Regions from separate parts of the Herbaspirillum sp. GCM10030257 genome, predicted to be linked through region 1. Evidence: predicted binding sites of a transcription regulator. Region 1 holds the regulator's gene; each other region holds the start of a gene.
What was found. Region 1 encodes LexA, which represses DNA repair genes until DNA is damaged. Its sites were predicted from a motif close to ACTGTATNNNNATACAGT; they were not measured.
Positions count from the first base shown of each region.

Region 2: the regulator LexA is predicted to act here: its motif matches at 2,190-2,207, upstream of ACFQUU_RS09950 (putative DNA modification/repair radical SAM protein).
Region 3: the regulator LexA is predicted to act here: its motif matches at 2,750-2,767, upstream of ACFQUU_RS00865 (DUF2471 family protein).

Region 1 is NZ_JBHTDH010000038.1:23,427-28,075, reverse strand. Features, by position in the region: gene rplI (50S ribosomal protein L9) at 1-66, opposite strand, end outside; gene rpsR (30S ribosomal protein S18) at 94-378, opposite strand; gene priB (primosomal replication protein N) at 399-701, opposite strand; gene rpsF (30S ribosomal protein S6) at 720-1,088, opposite strand; gene lexA (transcriptional repressor LexA) at 1,398-2,060, shown strand; gene ACFQUU_RS26575 (RNA methyltransferase) at 2,371-3,144, opposite strand; gene ACFQUU_RS26570 (inositol monophosphatase family protein) at 3,267-4,061, shown strand; gene ACFQUU_RS26565 (DEAD/DEAH box helicase) at 4,237-4,649, shown strand, end outside.
Region 2 is NZ_JBHTDH010000005.1:220,328-224,976, forward strand. Features, by position in the region: gene ACFQUU_RS09930 (molybdopterin-dependent oxidoreductase) at 1-690, shown strand, start outside; gene ACFQUU_RS09935 (hypothetical protein) at 763-1,074, opposite strand; gene ACFQUU_RS09940 (hypothetical protein) at 1,304-1,654, shown strand; gene ACFQUU_RS09945 (hypothetical protein) at 1,768-1,959, opposite strand; gene ACFQUU_RS09950 (putative DNA modification/repair radical SAM protein) at 2,219-3,451, shown strand; gene ACFQUU_RS09955 (UdgX family uracil-DNA binding protein) at 3,448-4,649, shown strand, end outside.
Region 3 is NZ_JBHTDH010000001.1:190,687-195,335, reverse strand. Features, by position in the region: gene ACFQUU_RS00885 (methyltransferase family protein) at 1-139, shown strand, start outside; gene ACFQUU_RS00880 (host attachment protein) at 216-686, shown strand; gene ACFQUU_RS00875 (hypothetical protein) at 1,058-1,267, shown strand; gene ACFQUU_RS00870 (hypothetical protein) at 1,832-2,026, shown strand; gene ACFQUU_RS00865 (DUF2471 family protein) at 2,423-2,734, opposite strand; gene ACFQUU_RS00860 (type 1 glutamine amidotransferase domain-containing protein) at 3,058-3,816, opposite strand; gene ACFQUU_RS00855 (hypothetical protein) at 4,144-4,281, shown strand; gene ACFQUU_RS00850 (acyltransferase family protein) at 4,464-4,649, shown strand, end outside.

The DNA of each region.
Region 1 (4,649 bases):
CTTGACGCGTACGACTTCGCCGAGATTGCCGAGATTAACGACTTTTTCCAACAGAATGACTTGCATGTTTTTCTCCTATTCTTCAGTCGTCAATTAGGCGTTGTGCAGATCGGTGTAAGGCAGCAACGCGAGGTAGCGTGCGCGCTTGATCGCAGTGTCAACCTGACGCTGATAATGTGCCTTGGTGCCGGTCAGACGTGCCGGCATGATCTTGCCGTTTTCCTGAACAAAATCCTTCAGGGTGTCAACGTCCTTGTAGTCCACTTGCTCAACGCCCGCAGCGGTGAAGCGGCAGAATTTTTTGCGCTTGAACAGCGGATTTTGCTGCTGGCGCTTGTTCTTGAGTTTGCTCTTGTCGAATTTTTTACCGAATGCCATGTTTGGCTCCTGTACTGTATCTAGTGATCTGGTGAATAAGCGTCGAAGTCCGTGATATGGAAAACGAGGCTTTTGCTATTGCGGTTCTTACGAGCGAGGAATCCGGTGAATACCATCGTTATTCCCAGTTCCACCTTGTTGAGTTTTCCTGAAATTTCGCCAGCGGCGATCGCGACGATTTCAAACTCAACCTGGCGCGGGATACCTGCCTCTAGTTGCCCTGACGTGTGCAACAATTTTGCCGACACGATCGGGATACCTGCCGGTGTGTAGCGCAATACATCACGCTCGGCAATGGCAGCTATCAGGCGTAACTGATTCACGCTCCTCGACGGACAGAATTACGCAGCGGCTGCTTCGGAACGCTGGCTCTTGGCAGCATCTTCCTTCTGCACAGCCTTCATCATTGGCGACGGCGCTGTTTCGGCCTTCTTCATCTTGACGGTCAGGTGGCGCAGGACGGCATCGTTAAACTTGAAGCCTGTTTCGATCTCAGCCAGTGTTTCGCTGTCGCACTCGATATTCATGCAGACATAGTGTGCTTTTGCGAGCTTCTGGATCATGTATGCCATCTGGCGGCGGCCCCAGTCTTCGACGCGGTGCACCTTGCCGTTACGGGCGGTCACGATACCCTTGTAGCGTTCGATCATTGCAGGCACTTGCTCGCTCTGATCCGGATGGACGATAAAAACGATTTCATAATGACGCATGTATTCTCCTTATGGACGGATTAAACAATCGCCCACCTCGGCGTCAAGACGAGTGTGGGAAGAGGAAAGCCCGCTATCATAACCTGCACCAAAGGAAAACTCAATCATTTCAAGCGCTTAACAGCCTCAACCCGAAAAAACCTAAAAAACCCTATATATCCGCTTGCATTCGAACAAAACCTGTATAAAAATACAGGCTGTCTATATGAACAGCATGGCCAGAGTGCAAACACCTGCATCAGTCACGCAATAAATATTAATCTTCGCCAATTTTTGGGCGATCTTCGCTGATTACCTTGGCTGTCAAACATGCTTAAACTTACTGCACGTCAGGAACAGATCCTGAATCTGATCAAGGAAGCGATCGAAAATACCGGCTTCCCTCCGACCCGGGCCGAAATCGCCACCGAACTCGGCTTTAAATCAGCCAATGCCGCGGAAGAGCATCTTCAGGCACTAGCCCGCAAGGGTGCAATTGAAATCTCTCCAGGCACTTCCCGTGGTATCCGATTGCGCGATTTGCATGGCGACAGCGGACTCCGGATGTCGGGACGGCAGATGTCGTTACCTCATCCTGCCCTCATGCAACTCAGTCTGCCCTTGATAGGTCGAGTCGCAGCAGGTTCCCCTATTCTCGCCCAAGAGCATGTTGAGGCGACTTATAGTGTTGACCCAGCCCTGTTTTCCGCAAAGCCGGATTACTTGCTGAAGGTCAAAGGTTTATCCATGCGTGATGCAGGCATTATGGATGGTGACTTGCTTGCTGTTAAGAAGATCGACACCGCAAAAAACGGCCAGATCGTTGTTGCTCGACTTGGCGATGAAGTGACAGTCAAGCGGTATAAAAAGAGCGGCTCTTTAATAGAACTACTACCTGAGAATCCTGACTTTGAACCGATCCGGGTAGATTCCAGCTACGACAATTTTGCGCTTGAGGGTTTGGCTGTTGGTTTGCTACGCGCCTGGGCATAGCTTTTGTTCGTTGCTCCAGATATCTATAGCAGGGTAGCGGCATTGTCGCTGCACCCTGCCGCCACGTTTTCTTTTTAATAGTTTGTCTATTTTATAGACTGGCCTCGCCAACTGGTCGGTTGGACAGTGAAATCCCGATAACAATATAAAAGCTTAAAAGCTCGGCGAGCCATATACCTTTAGCACGACGATTTTTCAATACTTAACGTGTCTTCGGGTTAACGCCGCAAGGCACAAAACACTTCACTGGACCCTCCGCGAAACGCTCTTGACCTGCACCAACCCTCGTTACTTCCCGTACTGCCTTTTTCTATCCGCTCAGCTTGTTTTTCCCTATCCGCGCGAGAATATGCCTGGCTATACCGCGCAAAATATTGACTTCCTCAGTTTCTAGTTGTGTTCGCGAGAACAGGCGCCGTAATCGAGACATCAGTTTTTTGGGATTATCGGGATCGAGGAATTCAATCGCAATCAATGCCTTTTCCAAGTGTTCATACATACCGTCCACCTGTGCCAGGCTCGCTGCTTCACCTTGGAATCCAATTGGCGATCGAGCAATCGTATCGCCGCCCGTCGCCATTCTCGCTTCGTATGCAAGTAACTGCACAGCTTGCGCCAGGTTCAATGACGAATAATCAGGATTGGCTGGAATGTTGATCAGAATATTACATTTTTCAATGATCTGATTTGGCAATCCATAGCGCTCGCTCCCAAATACCAGAGCAGCGTTCAGGTTCCCATCATCGGCCAAGGTCGATGCGAGCGCCCTTGGTGTCGTGACAGGTGGTGAATATTCGCGCAGGCGTGCGCTTAGCGCAGCTGCGAAATTGCAACCCTCTAGCGCTTCTTCGATGCTGCCGACGACCTTTGCAGACGCAAGGATGTCCTGGGCACCGCTCGCGAAAGCAATTGCCACTTCCTGATGCACGGCGTCAGGGAAGCGCGGGTTCACCAGCACAAGTTGCGAAAAACCCATGGTTTTCATGGCTCGTGCAACTGCACCGATATTCCCCGGGTGGCTGGTTTCGACGAGCACAAAACGAAGGCGCGAGAAAAGAGAAGTGTTGGTTTGTGGCTGGTTCATTTAAAATAGCGACATTACGCGGCGCCAGCCCTTGGCTGACGAACTACCGCATCGCTCATTAATTCATTCAATGTGGTTCCGAACGCGGTATGCGACGGTACCGCAATTTTAACGGAACCCTTATGCATCCCATGCTCAATACGGCGGTGAAGGCTGCACGCCGCGCCGCTTCGATCATCAACCGTGCCTCCTTTGACATTGAACGCGTCAAGGTCACCGAAAAAGGCCACAATGATTTCGTGACGGAAATTGACCAGGCCGCCGAGCAGGCCATCATTGAAGTTCTCAAAACCGCATACCCCGACCACGCGATTCTCGCTGAAGAGTCCGGTGCATCCAGCAACCTGCACGACGAAAACGAAAACGTCTGGATCATCGATCCCATCGACGGTACCACAAATTTCATTCACGGCTTTCCCCAATACTGCGTATCGATCGCGCTCCAGCAACGCGGACAGATCACGCAAGCCGTAGTGTACGACCCTACCCGCAACGATCTGTTTACCGCCACCAAGGGTGCCGGCGCTTACCTCAATGAAAAGCGGATTCGCGTAGGCCGACGCGATAGGATGGCCGAGGCGCTGATCGGTACAGGCTTCCCGTTCCGGGACAAGGCGGCCCTAGATGAATACATGCAGATGTTCCGAATCATGACTGAAAAGTGCGCTGGTCTGCGCCGTCCCGGTGCGGCCGCCCTCGATCTGGCCTATGTGGCTGCAGGCCGCCTGGATGGTTTCTTCGAGAAAGGCCTGCAAACCTGGGATATGGCAGCCGGATCGCTGCTGATCACCGAAGCAGGTGGCATCGTCGGTAATTTTGCGGGGGAGTCCGATTACCTGTATAAAGGCAACGTACTTGCAGGATCTCCCAAAATTTTTGCGCAAATGGTCAACCTGCTGTCACCGTTTGCCAAATAAGTTTTCCTCCTGATGTTAACGAGGCAGGCGTGCGCAATAAGCTGCATGCCTGCACGCTGCGCTGTTCCAGTCTACGCGCCGCTGTCCCTCCGACCTCCCGCATCTCCACCTTATTTGCCTGCGATAGATTGGCGCCCCTGAACCGGCGACAGGCATATACTTTAAATGAGTCTTCATGTCTTTTACCGAACTCGGCCTGGCCGATGAAATTGTTCGTGCCGTAAGTGAACAAGGCTACACCAGCCCTACCCCGATTCAGAAACAAGCTATTCCTGCTGTTCTCGGTGGAGGTGACCTGCTCGCGGGCGCACAAACCGGAACAGGCAAAACCGCCGGTTTCACGCTACCCATTTTGCAGCGCCTCGCTTTGCAGCCGCGACCACAGGGCACGCAGGGCAGCCAGCGCCGCCCGATACGCGCACTCATCCTGACGCCCACCCGCGAACTGGCGGCCCAGGTTGAAGAAAGCGTCCGGGTCTATGGCAAGTACCTGAAACTGACATCCTCCGTGATCTTCGGCGGCGTCAACATCAATCCTCAGATACGGGTGCTCAACCAGGGCGTCGACATTTTGGTCGCAACGCCAGG
Region 2 (4,649 bases), on a different contig from region 1:
ATGGCGGGGGAGCATGCCGATGCGGTACTGGCTGCCTTATCACATCTGAATGGCCCTGAGCGCCAGATCGACCTCGCCTTGCGCACCGGTCCCTACGGCGACCAGTTCGGCCGTAATCCGGGCGGCATCAACCTCGCCAAGGTCAAGGCGGCGCCTGGCGGCATCGACCTCGGCCCCTTGCAATCACGCATACCGGAAGTGCTGCGCACACCGTCGGGCAAGATTGAACTCGCGCCTGAGATGCTGCTCGCAGACCTGAGCCGGGTACGCGGCGATCTGGCTCAACCCGCTCCCGCGCTGGTCGTGATTGGCAGGCGCCATGTCCGTTCGGGCAATAGCTGGATGCATAATCTGCCTATCCTTGCCAAAGGCCCGTTCCGCTGTACCGCCCTGGTCCATTCCGTCGATGCGCAGCGACTTGGCCTGCAATCAGGAAGCACGGCGCGTATCAGCAGCGGCGGACGCTCCATCGAAGCACAGGTAGAAATCAGCGATGACATGATGCCCGGCGTGGTCAGTCTCCCGCACGGCTGGGGTCATGACATGCCTGGCACACGCATGCGCGTGGCGGCAGAACGCCCTGGCGCCAACCTGAATGCTATTCTCGATGAAGGCAAACGGGATCCCTTGTCGGGCAATGCGGTGTTGAGTGGGGTGGCGATAGAAATGACTGCCGTGATCAATGCATGACTTCATAAACTGCACGATGAGGGCGTAAAAAAGGCAGACCGAACGGTCTGCCTTTAGATGACTTCGAAGTCCTTACTTCTTCGCTGCGTCGGCCTTGTCTTCAGCTGCATCTTTCTTGGCTTCAGCCACTTTTTTCTTGGCCTTCTTGTCGGCTTTGGCTTTTGTCTTGTCAGCATCGGCGTTAGCCTTCGCGACTTTTTCTTCCGCCTTTGCGTCTGCCTTTGTCGATTTCTCCGCAGCCTTTGCGTCCGCCTTGGCGGCTTTTGCTTCTTCCTTCGTGGCCGGTGCAGTCGTCGTTGTTGTGCCTGCCGGTGTGGTAGCAGTTTGCGCAAATGCTGCGGTCGTGAACAGGCCTGCAATCAGGGTAGCAATCAGTTTGTTCATGGTCGTCCTCTGTAGTTGATATAGAAAATCGCTGCATCTCTACAAACGACCTGTCTTGGCCTCGAGTTGACTATGACGTTGTAAGCAATTGTTATAGCGACATCGTTGCCAAAAGTGACATATAAAGAGTTGCTTACAAGTGGTTGCGCAAAATCAAGCTTCGGCTGCATTTCTTACCGCAAAGAGTTTCGTGAAGGCAAAATTACTCATCGTTTTCAAGGAGCTAAGCATGCGCAAGAAATCACCACTGGTTGCACAAGAGGGTTACACGCCAAATCATTTGCTGGACACCCTGATGACAATGCTCGGCGCGAAAAGCGATGCGGCACTGGCTCGTATTCTCGCCGTGCCGCCTTCAACCATCAGCAAGGTGCGCCACAAGCAAGTCGCCATCAATTCCGATCTGCTGCTGGCAGCGCATGAGCTCACGGAAATGAGCATCCGCGAATTACGTGACCTGATGGGAGACACCAAGTCCAAATATTGGCTCGGTGGTATGGATAGTGTCGTTAAGACACGTACCATCTCTGCCATGCCGCGCTATCATCGCGAAGCGTCGCAGATTGTCAGCCATGCCTGAACGTCGCACGCGGGAAACCGCGTCGCAAAAAATTAAGCGGTACATGTTGCAGGCATGTACCGCACGATGAAAAGGCGATTCGTCACATCGCCTGAATCTCAACCTGCATTCAATTAGTTTTTATTTCCGTTTCCCTGCTCCTGGTTTTCCTGCTCATTGTTGTGTGCATCTGTTTGCTCGCCACGATGGTTCGCCCTGCGATCCGCAGAGTCACGCGGGACCGCGCGTCGCTCAGCCATGCGGCGTTCGCGGAACTTGTTAAGGTCGTAACTTGCTTGTTCAAACGGTGTTTCTGGTCGCGTCATTCTGTATCTCCGCCATAGGAATCGGCATTCGCCTGTACCAAGTCTAAGAGCTTGGCTCTGCGCAACTTTGATACGGAGCAAACGCACACTAGTCCTGTACAAATCAGGACAAAGAAAACGGCCATCACACATGGGTTTAAAACAAGCGCTTTAGACAAGCACTTAAAGACAACGCGCATAGGCAATCTGGCATATCGGGCAATGCATCCAGCAAGCTATCAGCGTAGAATACTGTGCATATATACAGTATGCGAAACTGATGGAACTGATCGACAAGCTGGAAATTCTCGCCGATGCGGCGAAGTACGATGCATCCTGTGCCAGCAGCGGTGCACCTAAACGCTCTTCCGCAGGTAAGGATGGCATCGGCGCCACGACTGGCATGGGAATTTGCCACAGCTACACCCCGGATGGGCGCTGTGTCTCGCTATTGAAAATCCTGTTGACCAACTACTGCTTATACGACTGCCAGTATTGCGTCAATCGACGTAGCAGCGATGTGCCGCGTGCGCGGTTTGCAGTCAACGAAGTTGTCAGGTTGACTACCGACTTTTACCTGCGCAATTACATTGATGGCTTGTTCCTGAGTTCGGGCATCATCCGTTCCGCCGACTACACAATGGAGCAGTTGATTCTGGTGGCAAAGCTGTTGCGGGAAGAGCATCAGTTTCGTGGCTATATCCATCTCAAGACAATTCCCGATGCGGCTCCCGAACTGATTGCTGAAGCCGGTCGCTATGCCGACCGTCTCAGCGTCAATATCGAGCTTCCGACTGCCGCCGGGATCGAGCGCCTTGCGCCGGAAAAGAGTGTGCATACCATCAAGCTCGCGATGGGATCGATTCGCCGCAAACTCGACGAAAAGGAAGCCGAGCCCAAAGCGCCGCGCTATGCACCGGCCGGACAAAGTACGCAAATGATCGTCGGCGCCGACCAGGCCGACGATAGCACCATCCTCAACACGGCCGAAACCCTGTACGGCGCTTACAAACTCAAGCGTGTCTATTACTCGGCGTTCAGCCCGATTCCCCATAGCCCGAGCGGACTGCCGAGCAAGCCGCCTCCGATGATGCGCGAGCACCGGCTCTACCAGGCGGACTTCCTGCTGCGTGGCTATGGCTACAACGTGAAAGAATTATTGCCGGCCGCAGGCAATCTTGCGCTCGACATCGATCCCAAACTGGCCTGGGCATTGGCTCATCGTGAACACTTTCCACTCGACCTCAATACTGCGGATCCGAGTTTGATCGTACGTGTTCCCGGCATTGGTTTGCGCAATGCGCGACGACTAGTGGAACTTCGCCGGGCACGGCGAATCCGTTATGCAGATCTGGCACGCCTTCGCTGCAGCATGGACAAGCTCAAACCATTCATCGTGACCGCTGACTACCGGCCGCAGCACGACACTGCATCATCGGAAGCCTTGCGTCGCGCACTGGCTGATCGACCGCAACAACTCGGCCTGTGGCCGGCATTGCAGGAAGCCGCATGACGGTACAGGTGCGTGTCGCCGGATTTGATGACTGGCGCGATGTGGCGAGGCAATTGATTGCTGCTCATGTCGCACCACATGATATTCAGTGGACCGCACAGCAAGTCAGCACCGACCTGTTTGCCAATGAGTCATGGCAAGCACTTGCCGTACAACCGGCCGCGAATGGAGCAAGGTCGTTGCAGGTGCCGCGGCGTCTGCTCGACATGCTGGCTACGGCCAGTTGTTATCAGGCAGACGATCGCTGGAGTTTTCTTTACAAGGTTTTATGGCGCTGGAACCTTGGTGAGCAAGCAGTGATGTCCGCTGCGGATGAGGACGGCATGCGATTACATGCGATGGTGAAAACGGTTGAGCGTGAAGAGCACAAGATGCATGCCTTTGTGCGGTTTCGCGAAAGACCTGCGGAGCAGGGTGATCCCCGGTTTGTCGCATGGTTCGAACCGGAGCACGACATCCTGACGCGCGTGGCGCAACACTTTTCGCATCGCATGGGTAAGAGCAGCTGGATGATCGGTACGCCGAAAGGTTCGGCCGTGTGGGACGGCGCCGGGCTGCACTTCGGCCCTCCGGTGGCGCGTGTCGATGACATCGCGGATAGCGGCGAAGCTCTGTGGCTCGCGTACTACCGCAGTATTTTCAATCCTGCCCGCTTGAATACCGGGGCGATGGAGATGCATATGCCTGTACGTTACTGGAAGAACCTGCCGGAAGGCAAACTGATTCCCGAACTGGTCAGCCGTGCCGGGACTGGCGGCCAGCGTGTCGGGCAGGCCAAAGAAGTTGGCGTGCGCAAAGGGAAGACCATCGACATCGCTCCTGCGGATGCACAACCGCAGCGTGATGCGCCCACCGATCTTGACCAGTGTCGGCGCTGCGACTTATGGAGCATGGCAACGCAGGGTGTGCCTGGCGTCGGACCCGCTCATGCGACGATCATGCTGGTTGGTGAGCAGCCGGGCGACCAGGAAGATCTTGCCGGGCTGCCCTTTGTCGGCCCCGCCGGAAAACTGCTGGACGATGTGATGCAGCAGGCCGGCGTGGACCGCGATACCGTCTACCTGACCAACGCCGTCAAGCATTTCAAATGGGAGCCACGCGGCAAGCGACGCCTGCACAAGACGCCGGGGCAACGTGAGATTTCAGCCTGTCATTACTGGCTGGAACACGAGATTGCGGCAATCAGGCCCAAAGTATT
Region 3 (4,649 bases), on a different contig from region 1:
GCATGAAGAAGCGCGGCTTGTTGATGCCTATGGCGATGTCTATCGCGCGTATCGCAACAAGGGCATGCCATTTTTCTGGCCGTCATTGCCTTTTGTGAAGACCCCGAAAGATGCAGTTTTGCCTCGGCAATCGCGCTAAGCTTTCCCTCCACTAAACGGAACGTTTGCGGTGCTTCGGGCATCGAAGATTTTTCCAATGTATTAACGAGGATGATATGAACGCAACTTGGATCGTTTCAGCAAATGCAAGCCGGGCAAGGTTCTTTTCCCAGGCACAGCCTTCGGACTCTTTGGAAGAAATCAACGACATGGTCAATGAAGCTTCGCGACTGCGCATGGTGGAAAGTACGGAAAGCGACAAGCGTGGCCCGACCTCCGCATCAAAGAGCATCCATAACACCGGGGCACCGGTACCTGGCAAGACGTACGAACCGCCGCAGACACCTGACAAGCATGAAGCAGAATTGTTTGCCAGGGATATTGCCGATTACCTGTTGCAGGCGCATCGTGATGGAAAGTTCCAGAAGCTTTCATTGGTCGTATCGCCAAAGTTTCTCGGCATGTTGCGAACCTTGCTTGCTCCAGAACTGGAATCGGCTGTGAGTTTTGAAATCGATAAGGACTATACGCAGTTCAGTCCGCAGCAATTGCTGGAGCAAATTCGTGCGCATAACGCGAAGAGCTGATACGCGCCGACTCGTGAAGCTCGTGAGACGCAAGGTTTGCAAGCACATAGCCCTGCATCTTAATGTGGCTTCCGCATGATCTTGACGACAGGTTTCTGCGATGAAAGGAAGCCATGCATGGTCTCGACGGTCGACACAGTATGCCGGTCGTCGGGCAGTACGATTGCACTAACCGCAAACTGGCTCGATCGAATTGCGAAAATGCAAGAAATCTTGGTGTTAAAGCCGTTAGGACAACGACCGTATGACTACGACGGTTATCCTGAGGTCTTGTAGGACAATTCCGAAGAAAGGTTGCGCATCGTCAAGTGTGACCGAGGGATGACAGGCGATACTCTGGTTTCCTTAAATCACTTTTCACCGAGTCCACGATGCATACCGAGTTTACCACTGCAGTCGCTATCGAGAACCTTGTAAACGCCACCCTGGGTGCAGACGCTACTGCACGAGAAGAATATGTATTGCGCCAATCGCTGCTCAATCTTGTGCGTCTGGCCAAAGCGGAATACAAGGTGGAAGTGCAGCGCAGCATGGGCAAGGTATTGCAGGTAATACCATCCGATGCGACGCTCGTAATTTGATTTACTTTGATTGGCTTGCGACCGGGGCGTGCATGAGGCGCCTCCGCATGCACGGCAATAATGCATGTCAGTGCTCACTACTCTTGGGGCATCATTCCCAGTTTTTTACGTGAAGACACACTAGAAATAAGCAGGTAAGACAACCACTATTGCCAGATGTTATCCACGATTACGCATGGACCAAAGCATTGCCCCAACAGAGCAAGCGATATAAAAAAGGATGACCCACTGATCGTGCGCTTCCAGTAATAATGTTTGCATTGCGGCCTCCTTGATAATAAGCATAGGATGCCAGTGGAAAAGTGACGAGCATTGTTCAATCGCAATGTTGTGGTTGTTGATTGAATTGATAGAGGAACTACAATGGCTCGCTGATTCCCTGATGAAACCTTGGCGAACTTCACAGCGCGTGTTTCTTGTTTGGTTTTTTGCACCCGGCTTCCGAGTTTTAATGCGAAGACAAAGCGTCAATGCAACGTTCTGCCTAATTGACGATTGATGATGTATTTCCGGTTCAAAACAAATTACCGCATTGTCATAAATCAATATCGCCTAGAAGCATGCATGATGAAATCATTGCGTGTATTTATAGGGGGAATGGAAATGGTGACTTTGCTTGCTATTTTGCTGTTTGTGCTTGCCGGTGCAACATTCATTCATGCGTACGGCTCCCTGTCATATTTCACCCGAGACGAAGGCGTGTCTGCGTACGCACCACCGACGCTGGAAGATCTTGAACTTTTGCTACTCCGTAGTTAATGGTGTCAACAAAAGGACGCTTCATTTACGTCAGTTTCGTCTTTGGTGAAGCGACAGCAGACATAGGCTTTGCATGTAGAAACTGGTTAGTCTGCAGCAATGGCCGATGAGAGAAATGCGGCGTGGCCAACTCGCGTCTAATACCAATCCCAACCTATAACGTGACAAATGAGATCGATGGATTTTTTTGACTGGCAAGGCGCAGGAGGAGTCAATAGCGGGCTATTGACGACGAGTGCAACGCAGGCAGGCGGGAAAAGACGCGATGTCATGGTGCGTTATGGGTTGGGATTGGTATAACTCACAGTGCTGATACAAAAACACCGCGGCCGTCTTTATGACGGCCGCGGTGTTTTTTACTTCTGCCTGCTGCTTTACTGATTCGCTAATGCTTGATTAGTGAAAAGATTTATAAGCCTTTCGAATCGTAGTGACTGCAACCGGTAATTCTTCATAGCCTTCAAGATCGGCTGGCTGGTTGACCCGTGGCACATAGCCCCATTGAGAAGAGCGGACCATCTGGATGTACTTCATTTCAAGGTCGCCAGCCTGCTTGAGTGTCTCGAGAGCTTCCTGTTCAATTTCGTGAATCAGGCGCCAGGTCAGCACGCGTCCGGCAGTGCGGTGGCGTTCTGCGATGTTAGTGATAGCGACGTCCAGACGTGCTTTTACTGCGTTAAGTTTGTAGCCTTCAAACAAGTTCATCATGACAACAACTGCGATACTGTATGGGTGCACAGTATAAGCGAAAACGGGCCTTTACGGACGCAGGATTACCGCAGTTTTCACTCTGTATTGCCAGTCTGCGAGGGTGGATTTTGTGTTAGTGATCAAGCGGCTTTTCGGTGTGCGAAACAGCCGCTTGATTGATGAATAAACAGGCAACGTGACGGGCCTGACAAGTGGACAATGTGGCGCAGCAAAAACCACGTTGTCCTGCCTTTTGTTGAACAGGCAACGTGACGGGCCTGACAAGTGGACAATGTGGCGCAGCAAAAACCACGTTGTCCTGCCTTTTGTTGATTAGTTGCTTACATTATGGAAGGGCTGGCTTGTGTTGCGCCGATATTTCCGTTGCGCGTGCGGTTCATCGCGATGATGCCTGCGCCTAACGCTGCAAGGCCAAGTACCGTGCGGAAAGAAGGTCGTGGCATCCAGCGTATTGCCTGCACCATCAGTTCGGGTGGCGCTTCACGCTGCGGATCGGAATGCGCAGCCTGTGCTATACCGGCAAAGATGGGGGCCTGTTCCATGAACAGTTCAGTCATGGCGCGCATAAAAGAAATGATGTCCTGTGGTCCCCGACTGGTGACAAGGTTGCCGTCGCGGACTACCTCTGCATCGAGCCAGGTTGCACCGGCATTGACAATATCGTCGCGAATACCCGGCCAGGATGTCATGGTGCGGCCAGCCGCCAGCCCGGCAGAAGCAAGCACCCAGGGTCCATGGCATAGCGTTGCAATCGGTTTGCGCCTTTGGTCAAAGGCGCGTACAAAAGCCCGAGCCTCTGCCGACTGACGCAGAAGGTCCGGACTGATGAAGCCGCCTGGTATCAGCAAGCCGTCGTAGCGAGCCGGGTCTGCCTTGCGCAGTGTCTTATTGACGCGCACCTTGCTCGCCGGTTCATGCAGGTTGACCCCACGGATACTGCCGGAATGCAATGACACAATGTCGACGACAGCGCCTTCCGCTTCTAGCGCCGCAACCGGTGCGGTCAGTTCGATTTTTTCAAAGCCGTCGGCTGCTAGCACGGCAATGCGACGGCCCTTAAGGGCGTTTGAATTCGGCATGGTTTCTCCTTGTTGGAAAGACAAACTGGATAACTGAACACTGACGAAGACAAGACCTGCTGCAACGCAGCAGATAACAAGCTCGCATGGCCATTCTGATATCAATGCGTCGGCGAAGTTCTTTGCGGATGTCGAACCCGAACATCGACTGAGGTTTGGTCGACCATCGTTTAGGTACTGGCGAGTTGGCATCCGGCCGCAAGGTGTTGCTTTTTAGTGCTGTTGCTGCAGGTATGTGCGATGTATCACACTGCGGAAATTAAAGCGTCCTTATACTGAAGCTACAGTGCAACGTGCACTATTCGGATCTGGAACGTGGGACAAGTTATGGAAAATATGCTGCAAGACCAATCGCGAGCGGCCCGCCGTGCCGCATTGTTTCACCTGCGCCGCATGCAGACGGCAGCTTGTGTCGGCGCAACCATTAGTGCCGGTCTGGTAGTCCTGGTACTCAAAGCTATCTGACGCGGCAATTCATTGCGCCGGTGTGAAAGCCGCCGGCGCAATTTCAGATCACTGCATGCCGACCAGCCGTGTTGCGTTAATGTCCCATGTCCTTTTACAAGGCGCGCTTTGCATCAGAACAAGTTTCAGGAAGGCGTGAGAAAATGGCATCTTTGATGCATTTTCCGTAGCTTACTGTTTTGATGATCCGCTATCGTTTTCTCGACCTGCTGAAGGTCGTTGCCTTTAATCTCATCGTTTTTCATCATTTGGTTTTTTATGGCCCGATGGCCGATCACGTCAAGCCTGTCTTGCCCGATCTGATGGCATGGCTGGAAGGGCCTGCACGCATCGCTGTCCAGGTATTTCTTGTTGTCGGCGGATTCCTG